DNA from 3 places in the Enterobacter sp. HK169 genome. Region 3 is predicted to be linked to each of the others. Evidence: predicted binding sites of a transcription regulator. Region 3 holds the regulator's gene; each other region holds the start of a gene.
What was found. Region 3 encodes sigma-54, which starts transcription at its own class of promoters, with help from an activator protein. Its sites were predicted from a motif close to GTTGGCACANNTTTCGCTNT; they were not measured.
Positions count from the first base shown of each region.

Region 1: the regulator sigma-54 is predicted to act here: its motif matches at 1,833-1,852, upstream of hycA (formate hydrogenlyase regulator HycA).
Region 2: the regulator sigma-54 is predicted to act here: its motif matches at 2,479-2,498, upstream of EnteroDNA1_RS20015 (amino acid ABC transporter substrate-binding protein).

Region 1 is NZ_CP017087.1:1,992,341-1,996,504, reverse strand. It holds gene hypD (hydrogenase formation protein HypD) at 1-240, opposite strand, end outside; gene EnteroDNA1_RS09425 (HypC/HybG/HupF family hydrogenase formation chaperone) at 243-515, opposite strand; gene hypB (hydrogenase nickel incorporation protein HypB) at 506-1,369, opposite strand; gene hypA (hydrogenase maturation nickel metallochaperone HypA) at 1,373-1,723, opposite strand; gene hycA (formate hydrogenlyase regulator HycA) at 1,935-2,399, shown strand; gene EnteroDNA1_RS09405 (4Fe-4S dicluster domain-containing protein) at 2,470-3,078, shown strand; gene hycC (formate hydrogenlyase subunit 3) at 3,075-4,164, shown strand, end outside.
Region 2 is NZ_CP017087.1:4,219,103-4,223,266, reverse strand. It holds gene corC (CNNM family magnesium/cobalt transport protein CorC) at 1-874, shown strand, start outside; gene lnt (apolipoprotein N-acyltransferase) at 880-2,418, shown strand; gene EnteroDNA1_RS20015 (amino acid ABC transporter substrate-binding protein) at 2,771-3,676, shown strand; gene EnteroDNA1_RS20010 (amino acid ABC transporter permease) at 3,832-4,164, shown strand, end outside.
Region 3 is NZ_CP017087.1:2,418,147-2,422,310, reverse strand. It holds gene ptsN (PTS IIA-like nitrogen regulatory protein PtsN) at 1-338, opposite strand, end outside; gene hpf (ribosome hibernation promoting factor) at 421-708, opposite strand; gene rpoN (RNA polymerase factor sigma-54) at 731-2,164, opposite strand; gene lptB (LPS export ABC transporter ATP-binding protein) at 2,212-2,937, opposite strand; gene lptA (lipopolysaccharide ABC transporter substrate-binding protein LptA) at 2,944-3,498, opposite strand; gene lptC (LPS export ABC transporter periplasmic protein LptC) at 3,467-4,042, opposite strand; gene kdsC (3-deoxy-manno-octulosonate-8-phosphatase KdsC) at 4,039-4,164, opposite strand, start outside.

The DNA.
Region 1 (4,164 bases), 430 kb from region 3:
GTCGATTCGCCCCATCGGCAGCACGCACACCGGGCAGCCGGGGCCGTGGATAAACTCGATGTTCTCCGGCAGCAGCTGGTCGAGGCCAAATTTGAAGATGGCGTGCGTGTGTCCGCCGCACACCTCCATGATCCGCAGCGGTTTTTCCGCCGTGTAGTCCAGCAGCGACGCGCGCGTTTTCAGGTGCCCGATAAGCTGCAGCACCTGCTCCGGCGCGCGGTATTCATCAACGTAACGCATGGCTAACGCTCCTCGCCGTACAGCAGCGCGCCCACGTCCGGCTCCACGTCGAACATGTTTTGCAGGGCATCCAGCGTGTCGCGGGCTTCCGCTTCGTTAATCACGCTCATGGCAAACCCCACGTGGACGAGCACCCACTGGCCGAGACGCGATGCGCCCGTTTCATCGCTGCTGCCCACCAGCGTCAGGTCCACGTCGCGCAGGATGCCGCAGACCTCTACTTTGGCCTGGTTCCCGTCAATGGAATGGATTTGTCCCGGTACGCCTATGCACATCGTTCACTCTCCAGCCAGTTCAGCCAGGCGTCCATCCCGTCACCGCGCGTGGCGGAGACCAGCAGGATCTCAATCTCGGGATTCACTTCCCGGGCGCAGGACAGGCACTTATCCACGTCGAAGTTCAGGTACGGCAGCAGGTCGACCTTGTTCAGCAGCATGATGGACGCGGCGGCAAACATATGCGGGTACTTCAGCGGCTTGTCTTCGCCTTCGGTCACCGAAAGCACCGCCACCTTGTGGCGTTCGCCCAGATCGAAGCTTGCCGGGCAGACCAGGTTGCCGACGTTTTCAATAAACAGAATGCCGTTATCCGCCAGCGGCAGACGCGGGGCGGCGTCGGCAATCATCTGCGCATCCAGGTGGCAGCCTTTGCCGGTATTGACCTGAATCGCCGGGGTGCCGGTTTCGCGAATGCGCGCCGCGTCGTTAACGGTTTGCTGGTCGCCTTCAATCACCGCGCAGGAGACGCGCCCGTTCAGGCGTTTGAGCGTTTCCGTTAACAGCGTGGTTTTGCCGGAGCCGGGGCTGGAGACCAGGTTCAGCACCAGCTGTTTGCGGGCGGCAAAGCGCGCGCGGTTGCGGGCGGCGATCTGGTTATTTTTGTCCAGCACGTTGATTTCCACCTCCAGCATCTGGCGCTGGCTGATGCCCGGCGCGTGGGTACCCGCTTCGCCGTGGCCGTAGTGCAGATCGCCCGCAGCGGAGCGTTGCGGGGAGAAGGTGATACCGGTTAAAGCCGCAGCTGGCCGCGGGGCTGGCGAAAAGGGCGCGGAGCGAAACGCGGAATGGGGGCGATGTTCATCCCCTTCTATATACAGGTTGCCTTCGGCGCAACCGCAGGTGCTACACATACTTTACTCCTTCTCGATTTCGAGGCGTTGGATCTGCATGCCGTCGTCCGCCACGATGCGAAGACCGGTGCTCTGACACTGCGGACAGCGCTGAACCTTTGATGACAGCAGGGTGACGTACTGCTGGCACTGCTCGCACCAGCACTCCGCCTGCTGCTCTTCGATATGGAGCTCGCAGCCTTCCGCCAGCGTGCCGCGACACACCAGCTCAAAACAGAAATTCAGGGCGCGGGTCTCGACGCAGGAAAACGCCCCGACCTTCAGCCAGACGCCGGTGACGCGCTTCGCGTGGTTTTGCACTGCCTGCTGTTCGATAAGCTCCAGGGTCCGCTGGCAGAGGGTGATTTCGTGCATGACGCCTCCTCAATGAATTGCGCCATTGAATGCAATAACGGTGCCAGCTTGATTTTTGTTAAGGCGTGACGATGTCAACGCTGTCGAAATGACACGTCGACACCGCGGCGTTGACAGCGGTTTTGCAATTAAAACCATTTAAAATCATAAAGATAAAAACTGGCATGGAATCTGCTTAACAGCCGCTATCTCCATTAAACGGATACCTTCTATGACTATTTGGGAAATCAGCGAAAAAGCGGATTACATCGCGCAGCGTCATCAGCAGCTGCAGGACCAGTGGCACCTCTACTGCAACTCTCTGGTTCAGGGCATCACCCTCTCGAAAGCGCGTCTTCACCACGCGATGAGCTGCGCGGCGCAGGGCGACATGCGCTTCGTCCTGTTCGGCCATTTCACCATCAACGTTACCCTGGCGGACAACTTCAACAGCCACACCATTGAGTACCACCTCGAGACAAAAGACGGCGAAAAACAGTGTATTGCGAAGGCGCAGCTGATGGCCGATGGCATGGTGGATGGCCACGTCAGCAACCGCGATCGCCAGCAGGTGCTGGAGCACTATCTGGAAAAAATCGCGCCGGTCTATAACGGCCTGTACGCCGCCGTTGAACACGATCTTCCGGTCAACCTGAAGCAGCTGATGGATGGAAATACCTCAGCGAACGTGGCCTGACTCCTGCGTGTCGAGAAGTGTCGACAAGACAGTTTTTCGTCAAAAATGACTATCACCAGAGGATAACCCGGTGAACCGTTTTGTAATTGCTGACTCGACGGTCTGTATTGGCTGTCGAACCTGTGAGGCGGCGTGCTCGGAAACGCATCGCCTGCATGGGCTGCAGTCCATGCCGCGCCTGCACGTCATGCGTAATGAAAAAGAGTCTGCCCCGCAGCTCTGCCATCACTGTGAAGACGCCCCCTGCGCGGGCGTCTGCCCTGTGAATGCCATCACCCGCGTGGATGGCGCTGTCCAGCTGAACGAAAGCCTGTGCGTAAGCTGCAAGCTGTGCGGCATTGCCTGCCCGTTCGGCGCGATTGAATTTTCCGGCAGCCGTCCGCTGCATATTCCGGCGAACGCCAACTCGCCAAAAGCCCCGCCCGCGCCACCGGCTCCGGCACGCGTAAGTACGCTGCTGGACTGGGTGCCCGGCATCCGTGCCGTTGCGGTGAAATGCGACCTGTGCAGCTTCGATGAGCAGGGCCCGGCCTGCGTGCGCACCTGCCCGACTAAGGCGTTGATTCTGGTTAACATTCGCGACATCGCCCGTACCAGCAAGCGTAAACGCGAGCTGACCATCAACAGTGATTTTGGCGACCTTTCTCTGCTACAGGCGCTTAACGAGGGGGCGAAATGAACGCGGCGATGATGATTACCAGCGCGGTAGCCTGTTTTGCTGCCGCCGCTGTTCTGGCGCTGATCTGCTCATTCCATAAAACCCTGAGCGGCGCGATCGCCGGGCTCGGCGGGGCGGTCGCTAGCCTGATGACGCTGGCGGCAGGCGGCGATGTCCTGCTCGGCGGCCAGTCCTCAGAGGCCGTGATGCCGCTGATTCGCCACACGGTTGCGATCACGCCGCTGAACGCCATCTGGCTGGTGACGTTTGGCCTGTGCGGGCTGTTTATCAGCCTGTTCAATATCGACTGGCACCGCCATCCGCACGCCAGGGCTAACGGCCTGCTGGTTAACCTGCTGATGGCGGCGGCGGTCTGCACAGTTATTGCCAGCAACCTCGGCGCGCTGGTGGTGATGGCGGAAATTATGGCGCTGTGCGGCGTGTTCCTGACCGGCTGCAGCGCCTCCGGCAAGCTGTGGTTTGCGCTGGGACGCCTCGGGACGCTGCTGCTGGCGCTGGCCTGCTGGCTGGTGTGGCACCGCTTCGGCACGCTGGATTTCTCTGCGCTCAACGGGCATCCGCTGGGGAATGACGTCTGGCTGCTGGGCGTGCTCGGCTTTGGCCTGCTCGCCGGCATCATCCCGCTGCACGGCTGGGTGCCGCAGGCGCATGCGAATGCCTCCGCGCCCGCCGCTGCGCTGTTTTCTGCGGTGGTGATGAAAGTAGGTCTGTTCGGGATTCTGGCGATTACGCTGACCGGCGGACAACCGCCGCTGTGGTGGGGCGTCGTGCTGCTGGCCGCCGGAATGATTACCGCGTTCGTCGGCGGCCTGTACGCGCTGATGGAGCACAATATCCAGCGCCTGCTGGCGTACCACACCCTGGAAAATATCGGCATTATCCTGCTCGGAATGGGCGCGGGCGTGACCGGGCTGGCGCTCAATCATCCGGCGCTGATTGCCGCCGGGTTTATCGGCGGTCTGTATCACCTCGTCAACCACAGCCTGTTTAAAAGCACCCTGTTCCTCGGCGCGGGCAGCGTCTGGTTCCGCACCGGTCATCGGGATATCGAAAAGCTGGGCGGGATTGGCAAAAAGATGCCGGTCA
Region 2 (4,164 bases), 1.8 Mb from region 3:
CGACGACAATTCACACAGTAGCGACACGACAACCAGTAAAAAGGGATTTTTCTCCCTCATTCTGAACCAGCTTTTCCACGGCGAACCCAAAAACCGTGATGAACTGCTGGAGCTGATTCGTGATTCCGGGCAGAACGACCTTATCGACGAAGATACGCGCGAAATGCTCGAAGGGGTTATGGACATCGCCGACCAGCGCGTTCGCGATATCATGATCCCCCGCTCGCAGATGATCACCCTGAAACGTAACCAGACTCTGGACGAGTGCCTCGATGTGATCATTGAATCCGCCCACTCGCGTTTCCCGGTCATCAGCGAAGATAAAGATCACATCGAAGGGATTTTGATGGCGAAAGATCTGCTGCCGTTTATGCGCAGCGATGCCGAAGCCTTCAGCATGGAAAAAGTGTTACGCCAGGCCGTGGTTGTGCCGGAAAGTAAACGTGTGGATCGGATGCTGAAAGAGTTTCGCTCTCAGCGTTACCACATGGCGATTGTTATTGATGAGTTTGGTGGCGTTTCCGGTCTGGTCACGATCGAGGATATTCTTGAGCTGATCGTGGGCGAAATCGAAGACGAGTACGACGAAGAAGAAGATATCGACTTCCGGCAGCTTAGCCGCCACACCTGGACCGTGCGCGCGCTGGCCTCTATTGAGGACTTTAACGACGCCTTCGGTACCCACTTCAGCGATGAAGAGGTCGATACCATTGGCGGGCTGGTGATGCAGGCCTTTGGCCACCTCCCGGCGCGCGGTGAGACCGTTGACATTGACGGTTACCAGTTCAAAGTGGCAATGGCCGACAGCCGACGTATTATACAGGTTCACGTCAGAACGCCGGACGACTCACCGGTGCCAAAACTGGAAGATTAATGTAAATGGCATTTGCCCCACTGCTTGAACGCCAGCGCGTCCGTTTGCTGCTGGCGCTGTTACTCGGAGCCAGCGGTACGCTGGCTTTTTCTCCTTACGATATCTGGCCCGCCGCCATTCTCTCCCTGATGGGGCTTCAGGGCCTGACCCTGAATCGTCGTCCGGTACAGGCTGCGGCCATTGGTTACTTCTGGGGACTGGGGCTGTTTGGCTCAGGTATCAACTGGGTTTATGTCAGCATCGCCCAGTTTGGTGGTATGCCTGGCCCGGTTAACGTCTTCCTGGTGGTATTGCTCGCCGCGTATCTCTCGCTCTATACCGGTCTGTTCGCCGGTATCCTTTCTCGCCTGTGGCCAAAAACCACCTGGCTGCGCGTCGCCATTGCCGCGCCGGTGGTCTGGCAGATAACCGAGTTCCTGCGTGGCTGGGTGCTGACGGGCTTCCCGTGGCTGCAGTTCGGCTACAGCCAGATTGACGGCCCCCTGAAGGGTCTGGCGCCGGTAATGGGCGTTGAGGCCATCAACTTCCTGCTGATGGTGGTCAGCGGCCTGCTGGTCCTGGCGCTGGTCCAGCGCTGCTGGAAACCGCTGGCTGTGGCGCTGGTGCTGTTTGCCCTGCCCTTCCCGCTGCGTTATATCCAGTGGTTCACGCCTGAGCCAGAGCGCACCCTGCAGGTGTCCATGGTGCAGGGGAATATTCCGCAGTCTATGAAGTGGGATGAGAAAGAGCTGCTGAATACGCTGAAGATCTACGCCAACGCCACCGAAGAGGTGATGGGTAAATCACAGCTGATTATCTGGCCGGAATCTGCAATCCCCGATCTGGAAATTAACCAGCAGCCGTTCCTCAACATGATGAACGACCTGCTGCTGGCGCGCGGCAGCACGCTGATCACCGGGATTGTCGATGCGCGTCTGAATCAGCAGAACCGCTACGACACCTACAACAGCATCATTACGCTCGGGAAAGATAGCGAGTACAGCTACCACTCCACTGACCGGTACAACAAGAACCACCTGGTGCCGTTTGGTGAATTTGTCCCGCTGGAGTCGATTCTGCGCCCGCTGGCCCCGTTCTTTGACCTGCCGATGTCCTCTTTCAGCCGCGGCCCGTACGTACAGCCTCAGCTGCACGCGCACGGCCTGGCCCTGACGGCGGCCATCTGCTACGAAATCATTCTCGGCGAGCAGGTACGCGATAACTTCCGCCCGGATACTGACTATCTGCTGACCATCTCCAACGACGCCTGGTTTGGTAAGTCAATCGGCCCGTGGCAGCACTTCCAGATGGCACGTATGCGCTCTCTGGAGCTGGCGCGTCCTCTGCTGCGCAGCACCAACAACGGCATCACGGCTGTGATTGGTCCGCAGGGCGAGATTCAGGCGATGATCCCGCAGTTTACTCGCGAGGTACTGACCACTAAAGTCACGCCAACCACCGGGCTGACGCCATACGCGCGCACCGGCAACTGGCCGCTGTGGATACTGACCGTGCTGTTCGGCTTTGGCGCGGTGCTGATGAGCCTGCGTCAGCGTCGGAAATAACCTTCCCTTCTGTTGTCGGGTGGCGTAGCCGCCACCCGACAATTTTCTCCAAACTCCCATTCTGGCACGCCTATTGCTTTGTTTATTCAGGTAAACGCAGTTTGGCTTAACGTGCAACTTTGTCGCACCAGCGTAGATCATCGGTAGCACCGAAACGGTGCAACGGGAGATATTTGCCTCTGATTGGTGCGGCGCGCTTCGCAAAAATAAACAATAACGCAGCAAAATCTTTACATTAAGCCAGACTAAATGTTAACAAGCTTGCATAACACTGCACTCGCATTGCGCGAGATATAACAACATCACAATGGGTATCAATGCGTCGCTGGCGCTGATAAAAAAGGAGTTGGGTATGCAATTACGTAAACTGGCCACAGCAATGCTGGTTATGGGAATGTCTGCAGGCGTGGTTCACGCTGAAGATGCGCCTGCAGCAGGCAGCACTCTCGACAAGATTGCCAAAAACGGCGTCATCGTGGTCGGCCACCGTGAATCTTCTGTCCCGTTCTCTTACTACGACAACACGCAAAAAGTCGTGGGCTATTCACAGGATTACTCCAACGCCATCGTTGAAGCTGTGAAGAAAAAGCTGAACAAACCTGACCTGCAGGTGAAGCTGATCCCAATCACTTCACAGAACCGTATTCCACTGCTGCAAAACGGCACCTTTGACTTCGAGTGTGGCTCCACCACCAACAACCTCGAGCGTCAGAAACAAGCTGCCTTCTCTGACACCATCTTTGTCGTGGGCACCCGTCTGCTGACGAAGAAAGGCGGTGAGATCAAAGACTTCGCTGACCTGAAAGGCAAAGCGGTTGTTGTGACCTCCGGTACCACGTCAGAAGTGCTGCTGCACAAGCTGAACGACGAGAAGAAAATGGATATGCGCATCATCAGCGCGAAAGACCATGGCGACTCCTTCCGTACCCTGGAAAGCGGTCGTGCCGTTGCGTTTATGATGGATGACGCCCTGCTGGCGGGCGAACGTGCGAAAGCGAAGAAACCAGACAACTGGGATATCGTCGGTACCGCGCAGTCCAAAGAAGCCTACGGCTGTATGCTGCGTAAAGACGATCCGCAGTTCAAAAAGCTGATCGATGACACCATCGCTCAGGTGCAGACCTCCGGCGAAGCGGAAAAATGGTTCGACAAATGGTTCAAGAACCCGATTCCACCAAAAAACCTGAACATGAATTTTGAACTGTCTGACGACATGAAAGCGCTGTTCAAATCTCCAAATGACAAGGCTCTTAACTAATTAGAACTACAGGGGCGGGATCTCCTGCCCTCTCGATTGTCGGGAAGCATGGACAGACTATACGTTGAGTGGTCGTTCCCCACTCAGCGCGAAAAATGAGCTTCTCACCAATCTTCGAGGGTAGCGCTGCTACCCTTTTTTTTCTGGAGTTTATTATGTCAATAGACTGGAACTGGGGCATATTCCTGCAACAAGCCCCGTTCGGCAACACCACCTATCTTGGCTGGCTGTGGAGCGGCTTTCAGGTCACCGTGGCACTATCGATAACGGCGTGGATTATCGCGTTTCTTGTCGGTTCTTTGTTCGGTATTCTGCGCACCGTCCCTAACCGTTTTCTTTCAACGCTTGGCACCCTGTATGTGGAACTGTTCCGTAACGTTCCGCTGATCGTGCAATTCTTTACCTGGTATCTGGTCATCCCGGAACTGCTGCCGGAAAATATTGGCATGTGGTTCAAGTCGGAGCTGGATCCGAACGTGCAGTTCTTT
Region 3 (4,164 bases):
GGTACCAGCAGCGCGAAGAGGAGATCGACGGGCTGGTTATCAATGGCATCGAAGGCGATGGGTGTTTCAAGCTGCACAAACACACCAACGGCACGCAGGGTATCCTCTTCCAGTTTGCCGTGCGGGATCGCGATGCCGTTGCCGATACCGGTACTGCCCATTTTTTCACGGGTCAGAATCGCTTCGAACACCACCTGCGGCGGCAGGCCCAGCTGTTTGGCAGCCAGTTCACTGATGATCTCCAGCGCACGTTTTTTGCTCTGGCAGTGAACCGCACTGCGGGTACATTCCTGGTTAAGGACATTGCTCAGTTGAAGAGCGGAATCGTTGTTCATCATAATTTCACCTAAGCGCTAACTGTACAAATGGCCTGTTGTGTTTCACAACAGGCCGTCCTGCACCCGTTAACTGCCCGGACAATTAGTGTTGTTTCAGTTTATCTTTATGTTTATTGAGCTGTCGTGCAAGCTTATCAATCAAGCCGTCGATAGCAGCGTACATGTCTTGCCCTTCCGCACTGGCATGCAGTTCACCCCCGTTAACATGCAGGGTGGCATCCGAGATGTGAGTCACTTTCTCCACTTTCAACACAATATAGACCTGATTGATCCTTTCGAAATACTGCTCGAGTTTTGCAAACTTCGCGTTCACGAAGTCGCGTAAAGCCTCAGTAATTTCGACGTTTTGTCCAGTGATGTTGAGCTGCATAGTGTCTTCCTTATCGGTTGTGTCAGACCAGCTGTTTACGCTGGTTGGACGGCGGAATGGATAAAGACTCTCGATACTTCGCAACAGTACGACGTGCCACCATAATACCCTGATCGGACAGCATGGTGGTTAACTTACTGTCGCTTAGTGGCTTCGCGGGGTTCTCCGCGGCGATCAACTTCTTCACCAGGGCACGAATGGCCGTTGACGACGCTTCGCCGCCGCCCTCGGTATTCACATGGCTGGAGAAGAAATACTTAAGCTCAAATATACCGCGTGGACTGTGCAGATACTTCTGCGTGGTGACACGGGAAATGGTTGATTCATGCATCTCGACGGCCTGGGCGATATCCGCCAGTACCATCGGTTTCATATACTCTTCGCCCTGCTCAAAGAACGCCTGCTGCTGTTCGACAATACAGCGGCTGACGCGCAGCAGCGTATCATTTCGGCTTTCCAGACTTTTGATCAGCCATCGCGCTTCCTGAAGATTGCTACGAATATATTGATTGTCGGAGTCGTTACGCGCGCTGGTGCACATGGAGGCATACTGCTGGTTGATTTGCAGGCGAGGGATGCTGTCTGAATTCAGTTCAACGACCCAGCGGTCATTGTGTTTTCTCACCAGCACGTCCGGGATGACGTACTCGGGCTCGCTGGTCTGGATCGACTGTCCCGGGCGCGGATCGAGTGACTGGATCAGATTCACCGCTTCTTTCAGCACCTCTTCCTTCAGGCGCGTGACGCGCATCAGGCTGCGGAAATCGTGGTTGGCCAACAGATCCAGATGATCGCTGATGATTAAGCGCGCCTCGTCGAGCCATGGCGTCTCTTTGCTGAACTGAGAAAGCTGGATCAGCAGGCAGTCGCGCAGATCTTTTGCGGCCACGCCTACCGGATCGAAACGCTGGATGCGCTTCAGAACGGCTTCGATCTCCTCAAGTTCAATCTCTTCGTCGCCCATGCTTTCCAGGATATCGTCCAGCGTGACGGTCAAATAGCCGGTGTCGTCAACGGCATCGACAATTGAGGTGGCAATCGCGCGGTCGGTATCGGAGAAGGGGGTAAGTTCCACCTGCCACATCAGGTAATCCTGCAGCGACTGGGTGGTTTCTCCCTGATAGACCGGTAGCTCATCATCCTGGTAGTCTGCACGCGTACCGGAAGGGGTTCCGGCGGTGTAGATTTCATCCCAGCTGGCATCCAGCGGTAGCTCGTCGGGCATCTCTTTTTGTTCGAGTGCATCCGCGGTGTCGAGCGCTTCTGTATCCTGTGACTGCTGAGTATCTACCTCGTCATGAAGATCGGTTTGTTCCAGCAGGGGGTTGCTGTCCAGCGCCTGCTGGAGCTCCTGCTGAAGTTCTAACGTGGACAGTTGCAACAGGCGAATTGCCTGCTGTAGCTGCGGCGTCATTGCCAGTTGTTGGCTGAGCCTTAATTGCAAACCTTGCTTCATGTTCAGAGCATTTTTCTCCGGTTCGGCGTTACGTTACCTCTACCCTATCAGAGTCTGAAGTCTTCCCCAAGATAGACGCGCTTAACATGATCGTCTTCGAGGATCTGCTGCGGCGTACCGTGGGCGATCAGATTGCCCTGGCTCACAATATACGCGCGTTCACACACGGCCAGCGTTTCACGGACGTTGTGGTCGGTGATCAGTACGCCAAGCCCGCTGTCACGCAGGTGTTCAATGATGCGTTTAATGTCGATAACCGAGATCGGGTCAACGCCGGCAAACGGTTCATCCAGAAGGATAAATTTCGGGTTTGCGGCCAGCGCACGTGCAATCTCAACACGACGGCGTTCACCCCCGGAGAGTGCCTGACCGAGGCTGTCGCGCAGATGCTCAATGTGGAACTCTTCCATCAACTCGTTGGCACGATCCTGACGCTGTTCGCTGGTCAGATCGTTACGAATTTCCAGGACCGCCATCAGGTTATCGTAAACGCTAAGACGACGGAAAATGGAGGCTTCCTGCGGCAGGTAGCCGATCCCGCGACGCGCGCGCGCGTGCAGCGGCAGAAGGCTGATGTCTTCATCGTCAATGATAATGTTGCCGGCATCGCGCGGCACAATGCCAACGACCATGTAGAAGGTGGTGGTTTTACCCGCACCGTTAGGGCCAAGCAGCCCTACAATTTCGCCGGAGTTGACGGTCAGACTGACATCTTCTACGACACGGCGGCCCTTGTAGGCCTTCGCGAGATTTTTTGCAGTTAATGTTGCCATAACGAATTAGTTACTCTTCTTCTGTGCCGGGGCCTGGCCTTTGCCTTTGTCCTGCAGCTGCGACGGAACCAGGACGGTCGTGACGCGTTTGCCTTTCTCGCTGGAGGCCTGCATTTTTTGCTCTTTCACCAGATAGGTGATCTGGTCGCCGGTAATGTTGCTGTCCAGCTGTTCCAGATACGCGTTTCCGGTCAGGATGACCAGGTCCTTCGCCAGCTCATAGTGCATATGCGAGGCGCGGCCTTTCACCGGCTTGCCGTTATCCTGCATCTGGTAGAAGGTGGCCGGGTTGCCGTAACCATCAATGATCTCTTTGCCCTGCTCGCCACCCGGACGGGTCACGACCACTTTGTCGGCGTTAATTTTGATGGTGCCCTGAGTCATGACGACGTTACCCGTGAAGGTGACGACGTTGCCCTGCATATCGAGAGACTGGGTATCAGACTCGATATGGATCGGTTGGTCGGTATCGCCCGTTACAGCAAGCGCGGGGAGACTGGTCGCCAGCATCGCGCTGGCGATAATTACTTTAAGGCTGAGTTTGTTTGTTTTGAATTTCATAGGAGGTTCTAACCTTTTCAATCAGCTCGGCGTTCTTGCTGCGTAAGTTCCCGCGCATTCTCAAACCGCTGGAATTAAATGTTGTGCCATACAGTGTGACCAGATCCTGCGAGGTCACGTCCTGGGTTACCAGGTTAATTTGGGCATTATCCGTCGTAATTTTTCGCAGTTGCGAGTCTGCGGTCAGGGCGTTGACTTCAACGTGGCCATACAGATAAAGCATACGGTCATTTGTCAGTTTTGCCCGATCTGACTTAATTGACCACGTTGGCACTTTGTCCTTATCAAATGTGGTCATGATAGGTTGGGTAAACCACGAAATACCGTCATCTGAAAAATATTCAACATGCTGGGCAATCAGGCGATAGTTCAGCGCGCCTTCCGGGCTGTAGACCACGGTGTCGCTGTGATCGCTTTTATAGGTTGGATCGTTATTGTTGACCACTTCCGTTTGCGGATCGTCGCGATCGGCAAGGTTCACGCCAATCAATACCAGTGCGACAAGCGAAAGCAAAATGATAATCCAGCGTCTGGTTTTACTCATATCGATTGCCCTTTGGCCTCATCAAGCTTGCCCTGCGCCAGCAAAAGCAGATCGCAGACTTCACGTACGGCACCACGGCCCCCGTTGATGTGGGTAACGTAGTCAGCGCGCGGGATCAGCAG